3 regions of the Polycladomyces abyssicola genome follow, and region 2 is predicted to be linked to each of the others. Evidence: riboswitches for the same ligand, from Rfam matches in the RefSeq annotation. Region 2 holds a riboswitch; each other region holds the start of a gene.

Region 1 (7,753 bases), 1.5 Mb from region 2:
CATCACCAGCGGTGAAAAATCAAATGTCACCATGAGCAAGATCGTCGATCTCGGCTGGGAGCCCGATTTTATCAAAGGCCTGGGAGTACTGCCTTGCCCGTACCACCGTTATTATTTCCAAACGCAGAAGATGCTTGAAGAAGAGCTGGCTGCGGCAAAGGAAAAAGGAACCCGTGCCGAAGTGGTCAAAAAGCTGGAAGCGGAACTGTTTGAACTGTATAAGGACCCCAATCTCGCGGTGAAGCCGCCGCAATTGGAAAAACGGGGCGGTGCCTACTACAGTGATGCGGCCTGCAACCTGATCAACTCCATCTACAACGATAAACGCGACATCCAGCCGGTCAACGTGAGAAACAACGGAGCGATCGTCGGCATCCCGGATGATTCCGCCGTTGAGGTCAATTGCGTGATCACCAAAGAGGGGCCGGTACCGATCTCCGTGGGAGAATTGCCCGTTGCGGTCAACGGTCTCGTCCAGCAAATCAAATCCTTTGAACGCGTGGCTTGTAAAGCCGCTGTTACGGGAGACTATCGCACGGCGCTGGTGGCGATGACGATCAATCCGCTCCTTCCTTCCGACACGATCGCGAAGCAAATTTTGGATGAAATGTTGGAAGCGCACAAACCATATTTGCCCCAATTTTTCCAAGAGGCACAGTTTTCCTGATTCATCCGTTCCCGGGGATTTCTCCGGGAACTTTTTTGTTGGAATCGGGATATACTGAAAGCGGAAGCCATTCCATCTGACATTGACGTTTTTCGATTGGTTTACGGGTACCCGAAAAAAAGTGCTTGACTTTCTCATGGACATGTTATAAACTAATCTTCGTCAGCGGTTGAGACAAATTCAAAACACGGGGCTGTAGCTCAGCTGGGAGAGCGCTACACTGGCAGTGTAGAGGTCGGCGGTTCGAGCCCGCTCAGCTCCACCAAAACAAAAAACCCTCGAGTCGATCGAGGGTTTTTTGTTTTGCACGATTTATTCCTGTGGTTGTTTCGCTTTTCGGGGCAAATGATTGGCTTCTGTACCCCAACGCGTATACTCTTGAAACAACCAATTTCTCAGCCGCTCCAAAACATACTCCCACCAATTCTTGACAAAAGCCATATGAATCCCCCTTTTTGGTTATGCCAAAATTATTTTTTGTGTTTGCGTGTATATTGAGTAATCCATTTTTTTCTATTCGCATCATCGTGATGATAATAAAGAAGCGCTTCAGGAAATGAAAAAACTGTAAAATGGATTTTCCCGTGAATTGTACATACTGGATGATGGAGATTTGTTCACGGGAGGACGGCGAAGTGTCTGTCGGGGTGTCTGTAGAGAACTATGAGGACAGGCTATGTACATGGGATGGGGTTCATCTTCGGTATCGGACGTGGCTTCCTCATGAATCCCGCGGTGTCGCGGTGTTGGTACATGGTGCGGGTGAGCACTTGGGATTATACGAACATTTGGGGGAAAGGTTTATTCGGGATGGATTCGGTTTGGTTTTGTATGATTTGCGAGGATTTGGCTGTTCTGAAGGAAGATGCGGTCATATCACACATTTTCATGAATACCTGAATGATCTGGACCAGCTGGTGCATGTATTCAGGAAAAAACTGGGAAATCGCCGTATTTACTTGATCGGACACAGCTTGGGAGGGTTGATCGTTGCCCGTTATGTCCAACACCGGCCTGATCATGTCGACGGTATTGTTTTATCCGCTCCTGCTCTAGGTTTGCGGATTCACGTCCCGATCTCTGTGAAGCGGTTGATCTCCATCATCAGCCGGGTAGCGCCTTCATTCAGTGTCAATCCATATGGCTTGATAAAAAAAGCGCAACGCATTCCGAGGCTGAAGTCGTTTGTGACCTATAATGTTCAAACCAAGTTGGTAGACCCGTTGATCCCCCTCAAATATTCCTTCCGTTGGATTCAGCAGCTGCTTGTCCAAACTGAAGAAGCGTTGCAAAACGTGGCCAGAATCACCGTTCCCACCCTGTGTATCTGTGGTAAAAATGATACCTTGATCCCTGAGGATATCGTTCGCCAGTTTTTTGACTCGTTAACAGTAAAGGAAAAAGAGTGGCTCCTTCTCCCCGAATTCGGGCACCGTATCCTTCACTCCGAACAATCCACTTCGGTTATTGACACTTTGATCGGCTGGCTGAAACGGCAGGAGCAAGTAGCTATTCGGGGATGACAGTATAAAAGTCGGGTGACCGAAGTCCAGCAAAACAAATTCAAAAATTGAGCCCATATTGCCACTCGTGAAACGGGTGGCTTATTTTCATGCCGATGTTATGATTGTTGCTTGATTTGTCGATCAAGACGTAAAATTCCGTTTTGAATTTTTCTTTTGGGGAATAAAGGTGATGAGGCTATGGCTATGGAGCCCCTCATCAGCGAGAGGGAGAAGCGATCGATCTATCCAAAACAAAGGGGGAAGCTTGGTGTCAAAGAAACGTTTTTTGAACGTCGTCATATTGCTGGTTTTCATCGTGTCTGCAACGGCATGCGGGCTTAATTTTGGATTGCATGGCCAGGATACTCTCAAGCGTGCGAAAGAAGAGGGTGTTGTCACAATCGGGTTCGCCAATGAGAAACCTTATGCTTACAAAGATGAAACTGGTAAAGTGACGGGAGAGGCCGTCGAGGTTGCACGCTCTGTTTTTAAAAGAATGGGAATTAACGAAATCGAGCCGGTTTTGGTGGACTTTGGATCATTGATTCCCGGATTAAAATCAGGTCGTTTTGATGTCATTACCGCAGGGATGTACATTACACCGACTCGTTGCAAAGAAGTGGTGTTTGCCGACCCTGAATACAAAATCGGGGAAGCTATCGCTGTGAAAAAAGGCAATCCGAAGAATCTTCACAGCTATAAAGACATTGCCGCCAATCCGAAAGTGAAGGTCGCCGTAATGAAGGGGGCGGTTGAAGTTAGTTATTTGCAGAAATCAGGTGTGAAAGAGAATCAAATCATCATCGTTCCGGACCAGCCTTCCGCGATCTCCGCATTGGAATCCGGACGGGTGGATACGATCACGATGACCGGTCCTTCTTTACGGGCCATGATGGAATCTACCGGTGCCCAAGATATCGAGGAAGTGAAGGACTTTAAACAGCCGATTGTGGACGAAAAAAGTGTACTGGGATATGGAGCGGCTGCCTTCCGAAAAGAAGATAAACAATTTCGCGATGCCTTCAGTCGAGAATTGGCGGAAATGAAAAAGTCCGGTGCATTATTGAATGTTCTCGAGCCGTTCGGATTCACTGAAGAGAACTTGCCCGATAAAAAGGCTGAAGAACTGTGCAAACCTTAAGTGTCCGGCAAAAATCTGATTGATGCGAGACACACTTTTGTTTGAATCGTAACAGGAAAGGATGTGATTTCGATCGGGGTCTTCGAAAAAATATTGCCAGCTTTGCTGCAAGGGCTTGGAATTACGGTTCAGCTGACGATCTATTCGGCCATATTGGCCTTTTTCGTCTCCTTTTTAATAGGATTCGGACGCCTGTCGAGATTTTATCCGATCCGAGTGGTGTGCAGTGTTTTTGTTGTAGTTTTCCGCGGGACCTCTTTGCTCGTTCAATTGTTTTGGCTTTATTTTGTCCTGCCGCAGCTTGGCATCTGGTTACCGGCGGATTTAGCGGGTTTGCTCGCACTCGGTCTTAACGCTGGGGCGTATGGATCAGAAATCGTCCGCAGCTCGATACTGGCTATCCCCAAGGGGCAGATCGAGGCGGCTATTGCGCTGAACATGACACCGGGGCAAAGGATGCGAAGTGTGATCCTGCCGCAGGCGTTTCGGATCATGTTACCATCTTTCGGTAATCTCCTCATCGAATTGTTGAAAGGAACCTCCTTGGTTTCCTTGATTACGATTTCTGATATGACATTTCAAGCGACAACCTTACGGACAAATATGAATCAGCATACCCCTGAAATATTCGGTCTGTTGCTCATCCTGTATTTTCTCGTCGCATATCCGCTGACGTTGGGCGTGCGCTGGTTGGAGCGCAGACTTTCAACGGGGAGGTCTTAACGTGGGATGGTCTTGGAAATTTACTTTGCAAATTTTACCGCAACTTCTCGATGCATTGAAGATTACGATTAGTGCAACGGTCGTCTCTTTCTTGATTGCACTTGTCGGCGGCCTGTTATTAGCCTTTGCACGACGGTCTGAGGTAAAACTTTTGTCATGGGTGACCGGCGGTTTTGTCGAATTTGTGCGCAGCACACCGCCATTAGTTCAGTTGTTCTTCATTTTTTATGTGGCACCTCATTTTGGGTTGATGTTGTCTCCGTTCACGGCTGGTGTGTTGGGATTGGGCATTCACTTTAGCACCTATCTGTCGGAGGTATACAGGGCAGGGATTGATGCAGTACCGCGCGGGCAATGGGAAGCTGCCATCGCGCTCAACTTTTCAAAATCACAAACGTGGATGCGGATTATTCTCCCGCAGGCCATCCGGCCGATTGTTCCCGTATTGGGCAACTATCTGATCGTGATGTTCAAAGAAACGCCTCTTTTATCGGCAATCACACTGATTGAGTTGCTGAGTCAAGCACAAATTATTGGCTCCAATTCATTCCGCTATTTGGAACCCATTACACTTGTGGGGGTATTTTTCCTCATATTGAGTTACCTTTCCTCACTCTTGGTACGACGCTTGGAATCAAGGCTCAAAATCAATCAAAAAGGATTAATTAACTGAGGGAAATGAGGTTATGCGTATGAAATCGGATAATATAAAATCCATTACGGTTCAACCGGAACCAATTGTGCGTTACCGAAAGGTCAGCAAGTTTTATGGCGAGACTCAAGTATTACACGAAATCGATTTCGATTTGGCTCCGGCAGAAAAAGTAGCAGTCATTGGGCCGAGCGGGTCCGGCAAGACTACATTTGCCCGTATTTTGATGACGTTGGAAAGGCCGACGTCGGGGACGATTGAAGTAGACGGTGAGTTGCTCTGGCACAAAAAAAAGGGTGGAAAGCTTGTTCCGGCTGATGAAAAGCATCTGCATCAAGTGCGCGGCAAAATTGGAATGGTGTTTCAGCAGTTTAATCTGTTTCCGCACATGAACATTTTACGAAATGTGACGGAGGCTCCGATCAAGGTATTGGGATTATCTAAGGAAGAAGCGACAGAGCAGGCCAAAACAATGCTTGAAAAAGTGGGGTTGCTGGATAAGATGGACGCTTATCCATCACAATTATCTGGCGGCCAGCAGCAACGGGTGGCGATTGCCCGTGCCTTGGTGATGCAACCCAAGATCATGTTGTTTGATGAGGTGACATCTGCGTTGGACCCGGAGCTTGTCGGCGAGGTGCTCGGGGTGATCAAGGAGATTGCTGCTGAAGGGAATATGGCGATGTTGTTAATTACGCATGAAATGGGTTTTGCCCGGGAAGTGGCGGATCGGGTCGTTTTCTTTGACGAAGGACGAATTATGGAAGAAGGACCCCCGGAAAAGATTTTTGGTAACAGTCATCCGAAAAGTCCACGCTTAAGTAAGTTTTTGGGCAGTTTCTGTGAGCAGACTTTAGGGTCGATGTCCAATTAGAGATGAATATCAGTGGAATGAAGCGTGAAAGGGAGCATAGATCAATTAATCCGATCTGAATACAGGAGAACAAGTATGTTTGGAAAATAACGGAATTTATCGGCGGTGAGTAATTGCGGGGAATATGGTAATATAAAGAATATGAAAATTATTAACTATTTATTGAATAAAAATGTTTATTTTGACAATTAAAGATATCCCGTATTTCGATGGAAACGGGGGAACCAAGTGTTGGGGGAATTCCGGTTAGACACCGGAAGGGATGTAAAGCACTTTTCTGCCATCCTGCCCGCCAGCCAGCCTCGTCGGCTGGAGCTGGGAGATCCAAGGGATCTGCCCTTTTGCACCGGACTGATGTTTCCGATGCAAGAGAGAGCGGATCAGAGTCTTTACCTGACCCATACGGATTTCACAAGACGGACCGGTACAGACTTTTTCCTTGGAATTTGGTTCCTGGGAGAAAGTTTGCACCGGTCTTATCTTTTTCAATCGGCGATGACGCGCTATGCGTGAGGTTTTTGGCATAGTGTCGAGCCGTCGGTACTGGTGAGGAGGTGATAAATCTGGAAACCGGGTTGATGAACAAAGTAGTGCTTCGCCAACCGCAGGTAGCGGATGGAACCAGTATCTGGCACCTGGTTAGGGATACCGGAGTGTTGGACGTCAATTCCCCTTACAGTTATCTGATGCTGTGCAAGTTTTTTTCGGATACTTGTGTGGTGGCCGAACAGGAGGGACAAATCGTCGGTTTTGTGTCAGCGTTTCGACTACCGGCAGACCAGCAAACCCTCTTTGTGTGGCAGGTGGCGGTGGCCGAGTCTCAACGGGGCAAAGGGTTGGGAAAGGCACTCCTGAAAGCGTTGATCCGTCGGGAAGCTTGCAAGAATGTCCGTTACCTTGAAGCAACTGTCTCTCCGTCGAATCTTTCATCCGAGGCTTTATTCCGGGGATTCGCACGGGATTTTGCAACGCGCTGCGAAGTTTCGGAGTGTTTCCCCGCCCATCTGTTTCCGGGGGGAAATCATGAGTCGGAGATGACATTTCGGATCGGACCATTTCGTTATCAAACTTAACCAGGGGGGATTTGGTGAAAGTTGTAGAGGAATTACGTTCACCATTGAAGGTTTTTGAAACTTTGGAATCAGAGGTTCGTAGTTACTGTCGAAGTTTTCCAACTGTCTTTGCAAAAGCGAGCGACTATCAGCTGTGGGATCGGGACGGCCGGGAATATGTCGACTTTTTTGCCGGTGCTGGAGCGTTAAACTACGGTCACAATAATCAACGGATCAAGGCCAAGCTGATCGACTATTTGATGGATGATGGTATTACGCACAGTCTTGATATGGCGACAGAAGCAAAAGAGAAACTGCTGGAACGATTTCATGATGTCATTTTAAAGCCGCGAAAGCTTCACTATAAAGTGATGTTTCCGGGACCGACAGGCACCAATTCGGTGGAAAGTGCGCTGAAACTAGCCCGCAAAGTAACCGGTCGGGATTTGATCATGAGTTTCACAAACGCGTTTCATGGCATGACAATCGGTTCCCTGTCGATTACCGGGAACGAATCCAAGCGAAAAGGCGCTGGTATTCCACTAACGAATTCGATCTCAATGCCGTTTGACAGTTATTTTGGCAGCGAGGCCGACACGGTCAGTTACATTGAGCGTTTTCTCGAAGATAATGGCAGCGGCATTTCTCTCCCTGCAGCCATTATCCTTGAGACCGTTCAGGGTGAAGGCGGAATCAATGTGGCCAGTTTTGAGTGGCTCCGCAAAATTGAAGAACTGTGCCGACGCTGGAATATCCTGTTGATTGTCGATGATGTACAGGTAGGATGTGGACGAACAGGGCCATTCTTTAGCTTTGAACCGGCCGGCATCTATCCTGACATCGTCTGTCTGTCGAAATCAATTGGAGGATATGGCATCCCGTTGGCCATGACCTTGATCAAACCTGAGTATGATTTGTGGGAACCGGGTGAACATAACGGCACTTTTCGGGGCCATAACTTAGCTTTCGTCGCTGCAACAGAAGCACTCAGTTACTGGGAAGACGACCAGTTCAGCCGAGAAATCCTGGAGAAGGGAGAGAAAGTCAGACTCTTCCTGGAAATGCTTGCACAAAACTATCCCGAGATGGAAGCTGAAGTGCGAGGAAGAGGGCTTCTCCAGGGAATTAAAATCGGCGTT
Region 2 (7,753 bases):
CGCCTTCTTTTCGTCGTCAAACAAGCACGCAAACAGGAAGCTGTACGCACCGATCACAGAAAAAAACAGGAAACAGACCAGATTCAGTTCCACGTAGTTTGACCGATCCAGGGCAGGTTGATCCAGTATCCAGACATCTCCCGCGATCCCGCCGAGGACGGTGAACAGGTTGATAAGCCCGAGCCCCGTGATGAAAAATGCGACTTGCGTCAGGACGAGCCGTGGCCGGGACAACGGCGTTGACAGCAGAAAAGCCATGGACCCCCGGTCTACATGCCGGGCCACTAGCCGGGTCGGGATCACCACGCTGTACACCATCAGCAGGATCAAATACATGAAGTTGTGGTACTCTACAGCAATAAAATCGTTTAAACGCTGTACCCCGGCCTCAATTCCAAACACTTTCATCATCTCTTCCGGCATTTTCTTCAGCAATTCATTCATGTCTTCTGGAGCCAAGGTGGGATAGATGGTGACAATCATCAGCACATAAAGAAACGACCCGATCGCCATCGCTCCCAACGTCTTGCCATGCAACCGCCACATTGCCCGGTACAGTGCAACGTTCATCATTCTTTCGCCTCCCGTCGTTCATAGTAGTGCATAAAGACTTCTTCGAGATCCATCTCTCTGTGTTCCAGATGGCGGACATCCACATCGCCCAGAGCATGGATCAGGGGATTCAGATCCCCTTGTACCTCGATTTCAACTGTTGTTTCTCCCCGGCGGACTACTCTGAGCCCGGCCTGAATCAATCGGTCGATGTCCGATTTTCTTCCCAAAGTCACAACAAACGCCTTTCGCTGCTCATTGCGCAATTCCTGTACAGATCTCACAGCGATCAGCCGTCCATCCCGAATGATACCGACCCGGTCTGCCGTGCGCTCAATCTCCGGAAACAGATGGGAGGACATAAAAATCGTTTTTCCTCGCTTTTTTTCTTCCAGAATCAATTCCACAAACACCCGTTGCATGAGCGGATCCAAACCGGAAGTGGGTTCATCCAGGATCAGGATCTCCGGATCATGCATGAATGCGGCCACAATAGCCAGTTTTTGTTTCATTCCCTTGGACATTTTTCGGATCGGGACCCGGGGGTCCAACTCCAGTCGCTCCAGCAACTCATCCCTTCTGTCATCCTTCTGTCCACGGAGTCCCGCTATCAAATCCAAGAAACCGGTACCGTCCAGCCCTTCAAACATGGCAATCTCCCCCGGGAGATAGCCGGTGATTTTTTGAATCTTGTCCGATTCACTCCAACAGTCCATGCCGCCGATTTCCGCTTTGCCCTCATCTTGTCTCATGAAACCCATCAAGTGGCGAATCGTGGTGGATTTTCCCGCTCCATTAGGTCCGAGATAACCGAATACTTCTCCCCGATTCACTTCAAGGGTGAGATCAAAAATTCCCTTTCCTCCCGGAAATCGTTTGGTCAACCCATTGATTCGGATCATGATCCAGCCTCCTCTTCGCCTTCTCGGCGATTAATACCATACTCGAGCATCATCCACACATCCATCATATTTTTCGTTATCGTTATGATAACGTTAGGGAATTTCCACAACAGAAAAAGCCACGAGAAGGGTGTCTTCTCGTGGCTTTTTAGGCACAGCAAAAATAGCCGTGCGCCCGCACGATTCTCACTCCCCCTCTCACAACGCTTACGAGGTTAGCTGACGGATTCGGGTGGCTGAGAGTCACCCTACCCAGGCATCAACCCGGGATTCACCCCGTGCAGTCCGTGACGAATTCGTCACAGTCTGCGGTTGGTTCCCCCGCTCCCGCGTATCGCGGGACTCAGCGATTTACGAGGATATATTGAATTTTAAACTGAGCTCATCATACTCCTGTAACAACCTGTTGTAAAGTATCATTTTTCTTCAAAAAGGAACGAAATACCGCCATATCACCCGATCCATGTGCCTGGAGATCCATTTCTCTTTTGTTTAAACCCTGTGACGAATTCAATCGAATCAAACCTTTTGAAACCATGGCCAATGGTTGCAAAAATGCCCTCCACTTACTTCAATCACAACACAGATCAAATCTCCATCACAAGGTGCCGCACAATCGCCGGTTGCAACTATCAACCCAGCTCTTATGTATTGGGTTTCTTGCTTGTTCTCACATATTAAGCTGACTGTTTTGCATCAAGAGTCCATTCCTTCACTTTTTGGTCAGAGGGGAGGAAATAAGTGAGCACACCAAGGAGCGGGAGAAAACCAATCCACTGCATAATATACGAGAGTCCCATGACGTCGATCATTTTACCCAGCCCTACCGAACCGACGGCCCCCATGCCGAAGGCAAATCCTACGGTTAAGCCGGACACGGTTCCTATCTTTCCCGGAAACAACTGCTGTGCATATACCACCGTGACGGAGAAGCTGGATAACAGGATAAAGCCGTTCAATAATAAAATCGTATAAGCCCATGTTGCACTCACATAAGGCAGGAGCAGGGCGAGCGGTGCGGAACCGAGCATGGAAAAATAGATGATCTTTTTCATGCCAAATCGGTCTGCCAGCGGTCCGCCGCAGAAGGTTCCGATTGCCCCGGCCACCAAAAAGAGAAAAATGAAAAGTTGGGATTGTTTTAAAGAGAGCTTGTACTGTTCCATCAGATAAAATTGATAGTAAGTGCTGATTCCGGCAATGTACCATGACCGGACGAAGATGAGAAAGATGAGCAAAACCATGGCCAAAAGAAGCATTTTTTTCATCCCGCTCTGCTGAACCCAAAACGTATTTTCTTTTTTGGCAGGGTGCGGATGGGAAAGAAGGTAACCCTGATACCATCTGGCGATGAACAATTGGATGACGAGGGCGATGCCCGCCACCAGTGTAAACCAGATGGCTCCTTTCTGCCCGAACGGGATAAAAATCAAATAAGTCATCAAGGGAGCAAGAGCCTGTCCCGTGTTTCCCCCAACCTGAAAAATGGATTGGGCCAACCCTCTCCGATTTCCGGCAGCCAGATAGGAAACACGTGAAGACTCGGGATGGAAGACGGCAGATCCGATTCCCACCAGTACAACGGCCAACAGAACATACGAGTAGCTGGGAGCGAAAGCCAGACACAACATCCCCAGGCACGTGGAAGCCATGCCAAGCGGCAACATATAAGGAAACGGTCGTTTGTCCGTATACCATCCAAATACTGGTTGTAAAAGTGAGGCGGTAAAGTTGATCGAAAAACCGATCCAGCCAATCTGCGTATAGGTCAGGTGCATCGAATCTTTCAAGATAGGAAAGATGGCTGGGATGACTGATTGTATGGAGTCATTGAACAAATGGACGAGACCAATCAAAAACAGAATATGATATAAGGTTGGTTTGTTATTTAATCTTTCTGTTGATGAGAGTTGCATACCATAGTTTCTCCTATTCATGAATAGTTAAAAAATTAAGCAGTCACATGGTCGAATTACGAAACTCGGAACACTTAAGGTACAGGGTGCCGGGTTTTGTATTGTAGAAGCGCAGTCTTTCTGCTGTATTCAATGAGGATCCTATAAGGAGGTCAAATGTTATTTCCTGTTTACACCCATAGACCAAATTCGGAGGATTTATATGTGATATATATAGTTATAACATATGACTTCCACCAAAGTTAACATACATTTTGATATATTTGAAACCTTGTCTGTGCATGAAAAGGAAACCCGTAAAACCCTTGAAAATCCTTGAAATTTCTCCTCTGAGATGTTTATTTAGCTCAATCATAACAGACCGTAGCAATAAGTGAGCAGAAAAACCCATCCCTGCTCATTCGTTTTTGCAGCATCCTTTCCCTGGCAATCCCAACCTTATATTTGGCATGATATCACTTCACAAAATGATCAAAAACAAAACAAGGAAAAAGCATTTTCGTGTCGAAAGTGAACAATCAGTTATTCGATTTATATCTTATATCGTAAAGGGGGACACAATACCATGGAAGATCAGCAAATATGTTATTCAAATAACAATGAAGAACGACATAATCATTCAGATAATATTCATTTATATGAAAAATCCCTTGATCAACCAACAAAAAATGGTATCTTCAATTTCATCAAACGGTTATCTTATGCTTCCCCCTCTAAAGAAACAAAGAATGAATAAATAAGGTGGGAAAAGTATTGGAAAAGCACCCCAATGAAATTGTAACCATAGCCTGTCAATGTGGTAATGTATTTCAAGTCGACAAAAACAAGTATCTTCAAAGCTTTCTCCAATGCCCTGCCTGTGAAACAACCATCCATCCCCATGACCATTTTGAGGACAATATAAATGAGTAATTATTTATTGATGAACGAAGGTTTTCACCTTCGTTTTTTTCGTATCCCCTCTTTCCATATCCGCCACTTTGAATGCCCAACCTTTTTGGTATAACTTTTCTGAATTGATAGTATATTAATGGGGCGAGATTTCCGATTCTGAAGAGAGGGGTGAAATTGTGTCTGGATTTGACTGGTTTATACTGATTGCGTATTTCTTCATCATGATTGGTATTGGTGTCTGGTCATACCGGCAGGTCGGAAGTGCAGAGGATTACTTTACAGCCGGTGGAAAAATGCCGTGGTGGCTAGCAGGCATATCACATCACATGTCTGGGTACAGCGCAGCGGTGTTTGTTGCATACGCGGAAGTCGCCTACAACAACGGTTTCACGCTGTATGTGTGGTGGGCGATCCCGGTATCGTTAGGAGTGTTTATCGGGGCCATCTGGATTGCACCGCGGTGGGCGCGATTGCGGGAACACTACAACATCGGTTCACCCATGGAGTATCTTGCCACCCGATATAACGTATCACGCAGCAGCTGATGGCGTGGTGTGGCGTACTGCTCAAGGTGTTCGACGTCGGTGCCAAATGGGCAGCAATTGCCATCATACTTCAGGTGTTCACGGGCTTACCACTGACGGTCGGAATTCTCATATCTGGTGGTGTGTGTTTCCCTCATTTACTCCACCATAGGTGGGCTTTGGGCGGACGCTCTTACTGACTTCGTACAATTTATCATCCAATTTGTTGCCGGAATTGCGATGTTCGTGATCGTATTGGCCAAACTCGGCGGTATTAGTGCAATCATTGGGATTTGGAGCAAATTGCCTCCCAGTCACAGCCACCCATTTGACGGTCCTTACACATTCTGGTTTGCAGTTGCCTACTTGCTCATCAATTTCCTCAGCTACAATGGGGGCACTTGGAACCTTGCTCAGCGATATATGGCATCGCCGAACGGAACGGATGCACGCAAGGCAGCGATCCTGTCCGGCTTTCTATACTTGCTCTGGCCGCTCATCCTGTTCTTTCCCATGTGGGCTGCACCTTCCCCAATCTGGCGGAGCCGTATCAGTCCTACTCTTTAATGGCGCGAACTTTCCTGCCGCCCGGGCTTGTTGGACTTGTTTTGGCTGGGATGTTCAGTCACACCATGGCTATGACCACTTCGGATGCAAACGCGATCTCGTCTGTCTTCACACGCGATATTCTACCAAAACTATCAAAAAAGACTCGTAGTCTCAGCAAACGAGGAGCTCTCATCGCAGCACGCACTACTACTTTGGTGTTTGTGTTGCTCACCATGCTTATCGCCGTAGAACAGAACTCGTTTGGTGGTGTCCTGGGCTTACTTATCTCATGGTTCGGAGCACTGGTCGGCCCGATCTCAATAGCGATGTTGTTCGGTTTATTGCCAGCGTTCCGCTATAGCGGTTCGGCTGCGGCTATCATCTCTCTTGCTGGTGGTGTTGTAGTATTTGCGCTGAATGAGTACGTGTTTCACGTCGGCACTGCAGCGACGGTGGGATTACCGGTAGTTGTGTCTCTCATCCTTTACACTGTCATTGGATGGTTCTCACGCAGACATGGGCTACGACCTGAAGTTGCTAATATGATGGAAACTTTGAGCCAAGACAGACCATCGAAATCCACCTCGTCCCTATAACCAGCCGCTAACTCTAACCATAGAAAAATCATATGTTCACTTTCAGAAAAGCCCTCAAATGAGGGCTTTCACTATTGCCGGGCCGCCTTACTCCTGTTCCCGTTTTCGCTGTTGCCACTCTTCGAATGACAGACGCGGCAGAGAAAAGGTTTGACCGATCGTGCCGTAGGACGTTCCTGCCAACCGTCCGATCGGATCGAGCAGACGGGTGTCGATTCTCCCCTCCGCCAACAGGTCATCGCGCACATGGAACATTACGACCTGGCCGATAATGAGATCGGTATTGGGTGCATCCGGTGTTCCGCCCATCGGCAGAATTCGGTCCAACACACATTCCATCTGCACTTTGGCCTGTGCAATTCGCGGCGTTTGGATCTTGACGCTGGGCACCAGATCAAATCCGACCGCTTCCACCTCACTTACATCCGGAGGGAAGTCGATCGCGGTCTGGTTGACTCGCTCCACATTCTCCCCGTCTACTACGTGCACGACGAATTCCTTCATTTCGGCGATATTACGCGTCGTGTCCTTCTGTACATTCCCCGGTTTGCGTCCAACCGAAATGCTTACCATCGGTGGATTGGTGGAAACTACGGTGAAAAAGCTGAATGGAGCCGCATTGACCACCCCGTTACCATTTCGGGAGGTGACAAACGCGATCGGACGTGGCAATACACTGCCGATCAACAATTTATAGTTTTCTTTTTGCGACTGTTGTTGAGGATCGATTTGCATGAATACCACTCCTTCACTCGGGCGTGTCTGATCCATCCATTTGATCGATCCATATTCTCGTTTTCTCTATCCCGGCTCACTTCACCTGCCCCAAGCCAAAAGCGCAGACACTGGCCAAGCCTGCTTTGCCCAAGGAGGAGGAAATTCCCGCGATGGGGTTCCTATGTTTTCCGGTTTTTTACTCAGACGTGGAAGACTTCGTTCACCTGGGAAAACGTTGTCGCCTGACAGATTGGCCAGACACAACCTGATGACTAAAACATTACTACTGCGCGGGCAACCAGCTCTTCAGATAGTTGGGATCTTCCACCGCCAACGCCGAACGGGCCACATGAAGGGGACGAAACGTATCCACCATCACGGCCAGCTCCTCGGTTCGATCCTTACCCAGGCTGTTCTCAATCGCCCCGGGATGCGGGCCGTGCGGAATACCGCTCGGATGCAACGTGATCGAACCGGACTCGATCCCGCGACGGCTCATGAAATTACCTTCCACATAGTACAGTACCTCATCACTGTGTACATTGCTGTGATAATAAGGTACGGGGATCGCCTCCGGATGGTAGTCGAACAGGCGCGGCACAAACGAACATACCACAAAGTTGGGTCCGGCAAACGTCTGATGCACCGGCGGGGGTTGATGAATGGATCCGGTGATTGGCTCAAAATCGTGAATGCTAAGCACATACGGATACAGATAACCGTCCCACCCCACCACATCAAACGGATGGAAATCATAGCGATAGGCATGGAGTTGGTTTCGTGCCTTGACACGCACCTCGAATTCGCCTACCTCCACATGGGGAATCAGCCGCTCCGGACCACGAATGTCCCGTTCACAAAATGGACTGTGCTCCATCAATTGACCGTATTCATTGCGGTAGCGTTTGGGAATCGTGATTTCACCCGTGGACTCGATCACCAAAAAACGGGTCCGTTCACTGGACGTAACGATGCGGTACGTCGTACCGACCGGGATGACGATGTAGTCACCGGGGCGGTAGGATAGGGTTCCGAACACCGTCTCCACACACCCTTCTCCCTCATGAACGAACAATATTTCATCTCCATCGCCGTTCCGAAAA
Region 3 (7,753 bases), 1.0 Mb from region 2:
TTGGTTGTGCAAAAAGCGCTGCCACCACCTGCGTGGGATGAATTCGGGGATCAGGACGGTAATCAAGTTGTCCCCAACCCGTTCCTGAACCAGGTCGATGAATCGGAGCACGGGACCGTTGACGCTCCGGTAGCGGGAGCGAGTAACAACGAGGCGGACGCCGGGATTCCATTGCTCCCACTTTTTCTCCATCTTGTCCGCATCCTCCTCGGTAAAGGCCACGTGAATCGCCACGATGTCATCCCCGATTGTCTTGGCGTAGGCGATCGTGTTGCGCACGACGCGGCTGATGCCCCCGACGGGAATGATGATGACATGATCTTTCTTTTCCGGCTTGTCGGCAGTGATGTCGATGCGAAGCTCTTCGGCAACAGCCTCATAGTGTTTTCGAACTTGATAAAAGGCGAAGATGAACAGCGGGATCACCAATACCACGATCCAAGCGCCTTCCGTAAATTTGGTGACGGCGAATATCAGCAGGACGATAAACGAGACGACCGCACCCGCAGCGTTGATCGCTATTTTACGCATCCAGCCCGGGTTGCGCTGCTTCCACCTGCGTACCACCATCCCGGTTTGTGACAAGGTGAACGATAAAAAGACGCCGATCGCATACAGGGGGATTAATCGTTCCACCTCTCCCTCAAACGCCACGATCAGTCCGATTGCGGCCAAGGCCAACACGATGATGCCGTTTGAGTAGTTGAGCCGGTCTCCGCGGGAAGCAAACATCCGCGGCATGAATTTGTCCTTGGCCATGATGGAGGCCAACAGCGGGAAGCCTGCGAAGGCAGTGTTGGCGGCCAGAATCAGGATCAGTGCTGTGGTCCCCTGGATGTAGTAATACGGCAACGTTCTGCCGAACGTCTCTTCGGCAATCTGGGAAAGCACCGTCTCCGTCGGACTGGGTGTGATGTGGTACAAATATGCCAGCAGGCTGGTACCACCGAACAACATGGCCAGCAATAAGCCCAGAAGCGCCAAGGTACGCGCCGCATTTTTCGTCTCCGGTTTACGGAAGGTGGGAGTGGCGTTGGAGATCGCTTCGACGCCGGTCAATGCAGAACATCCCGACGAGAACGCACGCAATAACAGAAACCATCCGAGACCAGCCGGAAAGGTGTGTGTCACTGGCGGGACGTTAGCAGGAATGCCATGGACCGCCACATTTCCCAACCCCACGAGCACCAAACCCAGCATGCCGAGGATAAACAGGTAGGTGGGGAATGAGAAAATCGTGCCGGATTCGCGTAAACCCCGTAAGTTGAGGAGCATGATGAGAAGGACAAAGAAAACGGAAATGAGCGTACTGTGCTTGTGTAAAACCGGGAACGCCGAAGTGATCGCGTCTGTCCCGGCCGAAACACTGACTGCCACTGTCAGTGTATAGTCGATCAACAGCGACGCACCGGCGATCAACCCTGCAAACCAACCCAGGTTGTCTGTCGAAACGATGTAGGCACCGCCCCCTCCTGGGTATTCGTGGATAATTTGCCGGTAGGAAAGGATGAGCAGTGTCAACAATCCGATAATCGCGCCGGATATGGGCAATGAATACCAAAGTGCCAGTGCGCCAATCGGAGCGAGTACGGTTAAAATCTGCTCCGTACCGTAAGCGACGGACGACAGCGCGTCCGATGACAATATTGGGAGTGCTTTCCAAACCGGCAGTTTTTCCTCCTGCAGTTGCTCAGTGCGAAGCGGGCGCCCGATGATCAAACGCTTCAGCGAGGATAACATCACATACACCTTCCCCAGATGGATTCCGTTTTTGTTTCAAACACAAAAAGCCATTGAAGTGTCCACTTCAATGACTTTCGGTCATGTGAAGAAGCACACTTCCCTCTCAGCACGCTTACGAGGTTAGCTGACGGATTCGGGTCCGTGAGAGTGACCCTACCGGTGAAGACACCGGATTCACCCCAAAAAAATTGGTTCCCCCGTTCCTGTACGGATTCAGCGCTCGGAGTGTGAAATTGTCAGTTATTAGGTTTTGTCATGATTAGCATTCTAATCCGTCTGACGGAAACTGTCAATCAATAATTTTCAACAGAACCGTAACAAATGGGCAACAGTTTTTGTCGAATCAGGAGGGTTTTTGTCGGGAATTGCGGAAAGGATATACCATTTCATTCCTTTCCTGGAGGTTGTGATGAAAGTTCCGGTGGGTTGGTTGGCGGGTGGATGGATAGGAGGCATCGCCGTTGTGTTGACAGGGGGAAGCGGGTATGAAGGATGGTGGTGGTTAGGGGCAGGAGTGCTCGGGATAGCAGGAGGGTGGTTGTGCCTGTGGCGGTGGCGGATGTGGACGACGACATGCACAGTACTGGCTTTTTTTGCCGGAGCCGCCTATACGTCATGGGTGGATACTCACAATGTCTCGTCCATCGATGATCGGTTGACTGATCAAGTCGGGATCAAGCTGCATGGGGTCGTCCAGTCCGCTCCTGAGGTGGATGGAGATCAGCTCACCTGTATGGTGAAAGTCTACCGGTTGGAGGTGCGTGGTGCCTTTCGACGCTTGACTGGTGAAAAAGTGTTGTTGCGTCTTCGATTACAATCTCAGTCGGAGTTGCGGACGGTTCGCGATTGGACGAGTGGGACGCGGCTGTCGGTGAACGGTGTACGGTTGACTCGCCCGGATCCGGCGAGAAATCCTGGCGGCTTTGATGCACGGGCGTTTTATCGCCGTCAATTTGTGCATTGGATCGCGTCGGCTGACGGGCTTCGCGGGGTTTCGGCGGAACAACCGCCCCCATGGGATGTATTCGCATGGGCAGACCGGATTCGGCGGAGCGGGGGCGACACGTTGGCGCAACTCTATCCTGAGGAGATATCCGGTTTGATTCGCGGATTGGTGCTGGGAGAGAGGAATGCGGTGCCGGAAGAGATCGACAGCCTGTTTGCCGAATGGGGACTGACGCATTTGTTGGCCATTTCAGGGATGAATGTGGCCGTCTTCGTTGCGGGCGTGTACGGTTTGTTGACCCGATTGCGCTTAACGCGTGAAGTGGCTGGCGGACTCACGATCGTATCGTTGCCGATATTTGCATGGGTAACAGGCGCGGAAGCATCCGTTGTCCGGGCGTCCCTGATGGCCGGGTTCGCCCTCGTTGCCACGGTTTTCGGCATGTGGCACAACCGACTGAGCTTTTTGTTTCTGGCAGGATGGTTGATGCTGTTGTGGAATCCGTATCAGCTTCTGGAGGCGGGGTTTCAGCTGACCTGTTTGATCACGCTCGGCTTGCTGGTGGCGGTCGAACCACTCAGTAGCCTGTTTCCATTACCGTGGAAATGGGCAAATCAATGGTTGGCGGTCACGTTAATTGCCCATCTGGTATCATTTCCGGTGACGATCACCTTTTTTTATGACTTTCCGACAGGTTCTTGGTGGGTCAATCTATGGATTGTGCCCATCGTCGGTAGCGTGGTGTTCCCTTTGGCACTCCTTTCCTTGATGTTGGGCTGGATTGCACCTGTGTGGGGAGCAGTGCCTGCCTGGATATGCACACAGGTGACGAAAGGTCTGTTATGGTTGTTGGAACGGCTTTCTGAGGAACAGGGAATGTTGACGTCATGGTCACCGCCGTCATGGCAATGGTGTATGGCATACGCGGCGGCATGTGTATACGCATTGTTCGCATGGACGGGTAACGCGCTTCATCCCCGGCGGCATCGTTGGTGTTCGGCGGTGATGATCACGGGTCTGATCTTTTACTCCTATCATCCTTTTTACGGGGAGAGGGAGGCGCGCATCACCTTTCTCGATGTGGGGCAGGGGGATTGCGCTGTCATCGAGACACCGCGAGGACAGGTCATCGTTGTGGATGGCGGCGGGATGGTGTCTTTTCCGCAGAAGTCATGGCAACGGCGTCACCATCCCTACGACGTGGGAGAGAAAACGGTGGTTCCGTATCTGCGCTATCGCGGCATCCGACAAATCGACTACCTCATTATGACGCACGGGGATGCAGACCACATCGGAGGCTTGCAAAAAGTGGCGGAACAATTCCCCGTTCGCCTCGTCCTACGTAATCCCCACCCACCCCGTACAGCGACGGAACGGCAATTGATGCGTACGTTGATCGAAAACGGTGCCCGAATCGCGGCACCTTCCCCCGGAACGGCTTGGACACTGGAACCGGGGGTTGTATGGCAGTTTCTCCATCCCGATCCGGCGCATCTCTCAACCGACGGGTGGACCAACAATGATTCCATTGTTTTTTTACTGCAGATCCAACATTTCCGCTTGTTGATGACGGGGGACATCGAACAGGAAGCGGAAGAGGACGTGGTGGAAAAGTGGCGCTTTCCACCGGTGGATGTGCTGAAAGTGGCTCATCACGGAAGCCGTACATCAACAGGTGAATCATGGCTTGCGCAAGTTCGGCCCGGTTTCGCCGTGATCTCGGTCGGCCGACATAATCGGTTTGGCCATCCGGCTCCGGAAGTGATCCGTCGCTTACAAAGCCATCGGATTCATATATGGCGAACGGATCGCCATGGGGCGGTGACCATTCGGATTCGTCCCGCCGGCTGGACGGTGGAGACAATGTTGCCGGTGGTAAGATGACGTCAACTGCGCCCTGCAGGGAAGAAGATGATGACCCGTTCCGACCCGGTCAGCGCAGGACGCGGGCAAAGTTCGCATTGAGGAAATTGCCCGCGATTTTAATCTTGCCCTTTCCCTAGCCTTCGCTCGGAAAAACATTGCTCCCTTACGGTATAAAGGTGATCTTTTTCCCGCGAGCGTTTTTCTCGGTCCGTTCGTCTTGTCCGTCTATGGTACAATGGGGAATGAATTTGCTCCCGGGAGAGCGTACGCAGTCCGGACTTCGAAAAAAAGCAACTTTTGATACCCTAGGACCGTCTTGTAAATTAGGAGGGATAGATGTGGTCGAAGCGGAATGGGTCAAACGGGCGCAAGCCGGCGATCGCGAGACCATGATCCGGTTGCTGCGGGAAATCGAGACACCAGTCTACCGCACGGCCTATTATCTCCTGGGAAATGAGCAGGATGCGCTGGACGCGACGCAAGAAGCACTGCTGAAGATCTATCATCGGATTTCCACTTTTCAGGGGCAATCCCGCTTTGAAACTTGGGCGCAACGCATTGTGACCAACATTTGTATCGATCAGTTCCGCCGCAAATCGAAAGTGGTACCGATGCCGGAAGAGATGCAGCCGGTGGATACTGAGGCGGAACAGGCAGTGCACCAATCCCATTTTCATTCGGATCTGAAAATGGCCATTTCGCAATTGCCGGATCAACAACGTACGGCCGTCGTGTTGCGTTATGTACACGACTACAGTTACCAGGAAATAGCGGAAACAATGAATTTGCCCATCAATACCGTCAAATCCCATTTATTTCGCGCACGCAAACAGTTGCAAGAGCTGTTGGCTGAATACAAGGAAGGGGGTGTCGCACGATGAGGTGTGAGGACGCACTGGAATTGATTCAACGGAGTTTGGATGAGGAATTGTCAGAGGCGGAACAAGCACGTCTCCAATCCCATCTGTCCGTGTGCACCAGTTGTTCGGATTTTCACTTGCGGTTAAAGCGACTGGATGAGCATTTATCTCTCCTGCCCCAAGTCCAACCGCCTGTCAGCGTGGTCGACCGCATCCTGCCGCAGTTGGAAAAACCAAAGCCGACACGTACCTTCCGCAGAAGGTTCACCAATATGAGATGGATCAGCGGGGGGATCACTGCAGCGATCGTAATCGGTGCCATCATCACCCAATGGGGGATGACGGAAAACCACACGCCCCCAAAACCGCCGGTTGCGACAAACCCATCTGGTGGCCCCTCAGCAAAGGACCATCCACCCACCTCATCCGGCCATAAACCTGTTATCGGAGCATCCGTGGAGGACACTGGAGATGGGCCCGAATGGTCGCCTCATCGGCGCTATCAGGCGGTGGTGTCCGGCAACCGCGTAGAGGTGCGTACAAAGGATGGGAAGTTGTGGTATCGCTCTTCCGCTTGGCAAAATGGAGCCAAAGCCCAACTCAGTTGGGCCGACGATCGCAAGTTGATCGTACTGATTGTTTGGCATGGGAAAGATGGTCAAGCGAAATCGGTGTTGAAAAAATACGATGTGCTTCAAAAACGAGAAGAAAAGTAGAAAAGCGGAGCAGGGGGGACTGCTGAATGTACCGCACTTTGGCGCGGGAGATCATGAAGGGGCATATTGAGCCGGTTTATTTGTTCTACGGCAAAGAAGGTTTTTTGATCGAAGAGATGGTCCACTTGTTGCGCAAACATGTCCTGCCTTCGGAGGATCCTTCCTTTCATGAAGTGATCCTGGACTTGGAGGAAATCCCGGTGCAACAGCTGGTGCAGGAGGCGGAAACCCCTTCATTTTTCGGTGGGCGCCGGTTGGTAATCGGTAAAAATGCATGGTTCTTGACTGCGGTCAAGGGGAAGGACAATGTGGAGCACCAGCCGGAAGAGCTCCTGAGGTATACGGAAAGTCCCCTGGAATCCAATGTCGTGGTGTTGATCGTACCCGCTGAAAAACTGGACACACGAAAAAAGACAGTGAAAGCGTTGGAGAAGAACTGTTGCACCGTCGCTTTTCCCTCATTGGAAGAAAAAGAGTTGCCAGGCTGGGTGGCCAAACGGTTGAAACAAGCGGGTGCCGCAGCCCAACCGGAAGCGGTTCGGCGGTTGATCCAGTTGACGGGGAACGATTTGCGCATGTTGGATCAAGAATGCAGGAAACTGGCCGCCTATGCAGGGAAAGAGGAGATCACGCCGGAGATGGTGGAACAGCTGGTCCCACGAACATTGGAGCATGATGTATTCAAACTGGTGGATTGTGTCGCGCGGCAGAAAACGGACGAGGCACTGTCCATTTTGTACGATTTGTTGTATCAGCGGGAGGAACCGATTCGAATCCTCGCTTTGCTGATTCGCCAGTATCGAATCATGTTGCAAGTGAAAGTGTTGGTTCAGCAAGGAAAATCGGAACGCCAGATCGCTTCTGCCCTTGGGCTGCACCCATATCCGGTGAAGTTGGCTGTGCGTCAAGGGGAGGCATACTCAGAAAAAACGCTGCGCTCCTTATTGTTGAAAGCCATTGAAACCGATCAGGCCGTCAAGTCGGGGAAAATAGACAAAGTGTTGGCATTGGAACGGTTTTTGATGGCGCAAACACCGGAGCCGGTTTGATCACTTCCAATCACCGTCATTTAAAAGGGGCCGAATCGGCAAATGCCCTTGGAGTTAGTCGAAAAGGGATCAAGAGGCAAAAGTCACCTGAGGGGGCTTCCCCCCTCAGGTTGATGGAACTTGCTCTAATCACCCATGTGTTCTTCGCCACGATGAGCCAGAATCCGATTGGTGACGTTGTAGGCGGAGCTGAAGGAAAGCTCGGATAATTGTCCTTCTCCTTGGCACCAATCACCAGCAAAATATGCATTGGCGATGCTGTAGAACTTGGTCGGCATCAACCGCTGATCGTCGATACACTTGATTTCCTGCACGGTGGCACGTTTCGAAATTCGCTTGGCGACCAATACATCTCGCCAACCCGGGAAGTGTTTGTCGTAAACGGATTCGATCGTAGCCACTTTTTCATCTGCTTTGTTTTGTTCGATCTCTTCCTGGGTCAGATAAGCAACAGCCTGCATCAGTTGGCCGCCTTCCGGGATACAGGTCTCATCGTAATAAGAGATGTCGGTGATAAATACCCGTTCCCCTTTATGGTAAATGTAAGTGTAAGGGCTTTCGATCCGTTTGCTG

Evidence for each region. Region 2 has a riboswitch for cyclic di-AMP ahead of KI215_RS05805 (ABC transporter ATP-binding protein). Riboswitches for the same ligand answer to the same signal wherever they lie in the genome.
Region 1: it holds a riboswitch for cyclic di-AMP, as region 2 does, so the genes downstream of both, ectA (diaminobutyrate acetyltransferase) here and KI215_RS05805 (ABC transporter ATP-binding protein) in region 2, are expected to answer to the same signal.
Region 3: it holds a riboswitch for cyclic di-AMP, as region 2 does, so the genes downstream of both, KI215_RS11095 (APC family permease) here and KI215_RS05805 (ABC transporter ATP-binding protein) in region 2, are expected to answer to the same signal.

The regions. Positions count from the first base shown of each region.
Region 1 is NZ_AP024601.1:2,849,501-2,857,253, reverse strand. It holds gene KI215_RS14225 (6-phospho-beta-glucosidase) at 1-667, shown strand, start outside; tRNA gene KI215_RS14220 (tRNA-Ala) at 857-932, shown strand; gene KI215_RS16145 (hypothetical protein) at 980-1,108, opposite strand; gene KI215_RS14215 (alpha/beta hydrolase) at 1,303-2,190, shown strand; gene ehuB (ectoine/hydroxyectoine ABC transporter substrate-binding protein EhuB) at 2,489-3,313, shown strand; gene ehuC (ectoine/hydroxyectoine ABC transporter permease subunit EhuC) at 3,377-4,036, shown strand; gene ehuD (ectoine/hydroxyectoine ABC transporter permease subunit EhuD) at 4,038-4,709, shown strand; gene ehuA (ectoine/hydroxyectoine ABC transporter ATP-binding protein EhuA) at 4,729-5,562, shown strand; cyclic di-AMP (ydaO/yuaA leader) riboswitch at 5,750-5,889, shown strand; gene ectA (diaminobutyrate acetyltransferase) at 6,141-6,635, shown strand; gene ectB (diaminobutyrate--2-oxoglutarate transaminase) at 6,650-7,753, shown strand, end outside.
Region 2 is NZ_AP024601.1:1,143,630-1,151,382, reverse strand. It holds gene KI215_RS05810 (ABC-2 transporter permease) at 1-573, opposite strand, end outside; gene KI215_RS05805 (ABC transporter ATP-binding protein) at 570-1,454, opposite strand; cyclic di-AMP (ydaO/yuaA leader) riboswitch at 1,645-1,813, opposite strand; gene KI215_RS05800 (hypothetical protein) at 1,840-2,007, opposite strand; gene KI215_RS05795 (MFS transporter) at 2,132-3,370, opposite strand; gene KI215_RS05790 (hypothetical protein) at 3,936-4,106, shown strand; partial or broken gene KI215_RS16100 (sodium:solute symporter family transporter) at 4,486-5,355, shown strand; gene KI215_RS16095 (sodium:solute symporter family transporter) at 5,355-5,933, shown strand; gene KI215_RS05780 (flavin reductase family protein) at 6,021-6,668, opposite strand; gene KI215_RS05775 (homogentisate 1,2-dioxygenase) at 6,934-7,753, opposite strand, start outside.
Region 3 is NZ_AP024601.1:2,193,107-2,200,859, reverse strand. It holds gene KI215_RS11095 (APC family permease) at 1-1,740, opposite strand, end outside; cyclic di-AMP (ydaO/yuaA leader) riboswitch at 1,837-1,972, opposite strand; gene KI215_RS11090 (DNA internalization-related competence protein ComEC/Rec2) at 2,153-4,573, shown strand; gene KI215_RS11085 (RNA polymerase sigma factor) at 4,894-5,436, shown strand; gene KI215_RS11080 (zf-HC2 domain-containing protein) at 5,433-6,131, shown strand; gene holA (DNA polymerase III subunit delta) at 6,158-7,180, shown strand; gene KI215_RS11070 (phytoene desaturase family protein) at 7,306-7,753, opposite strand, start outside.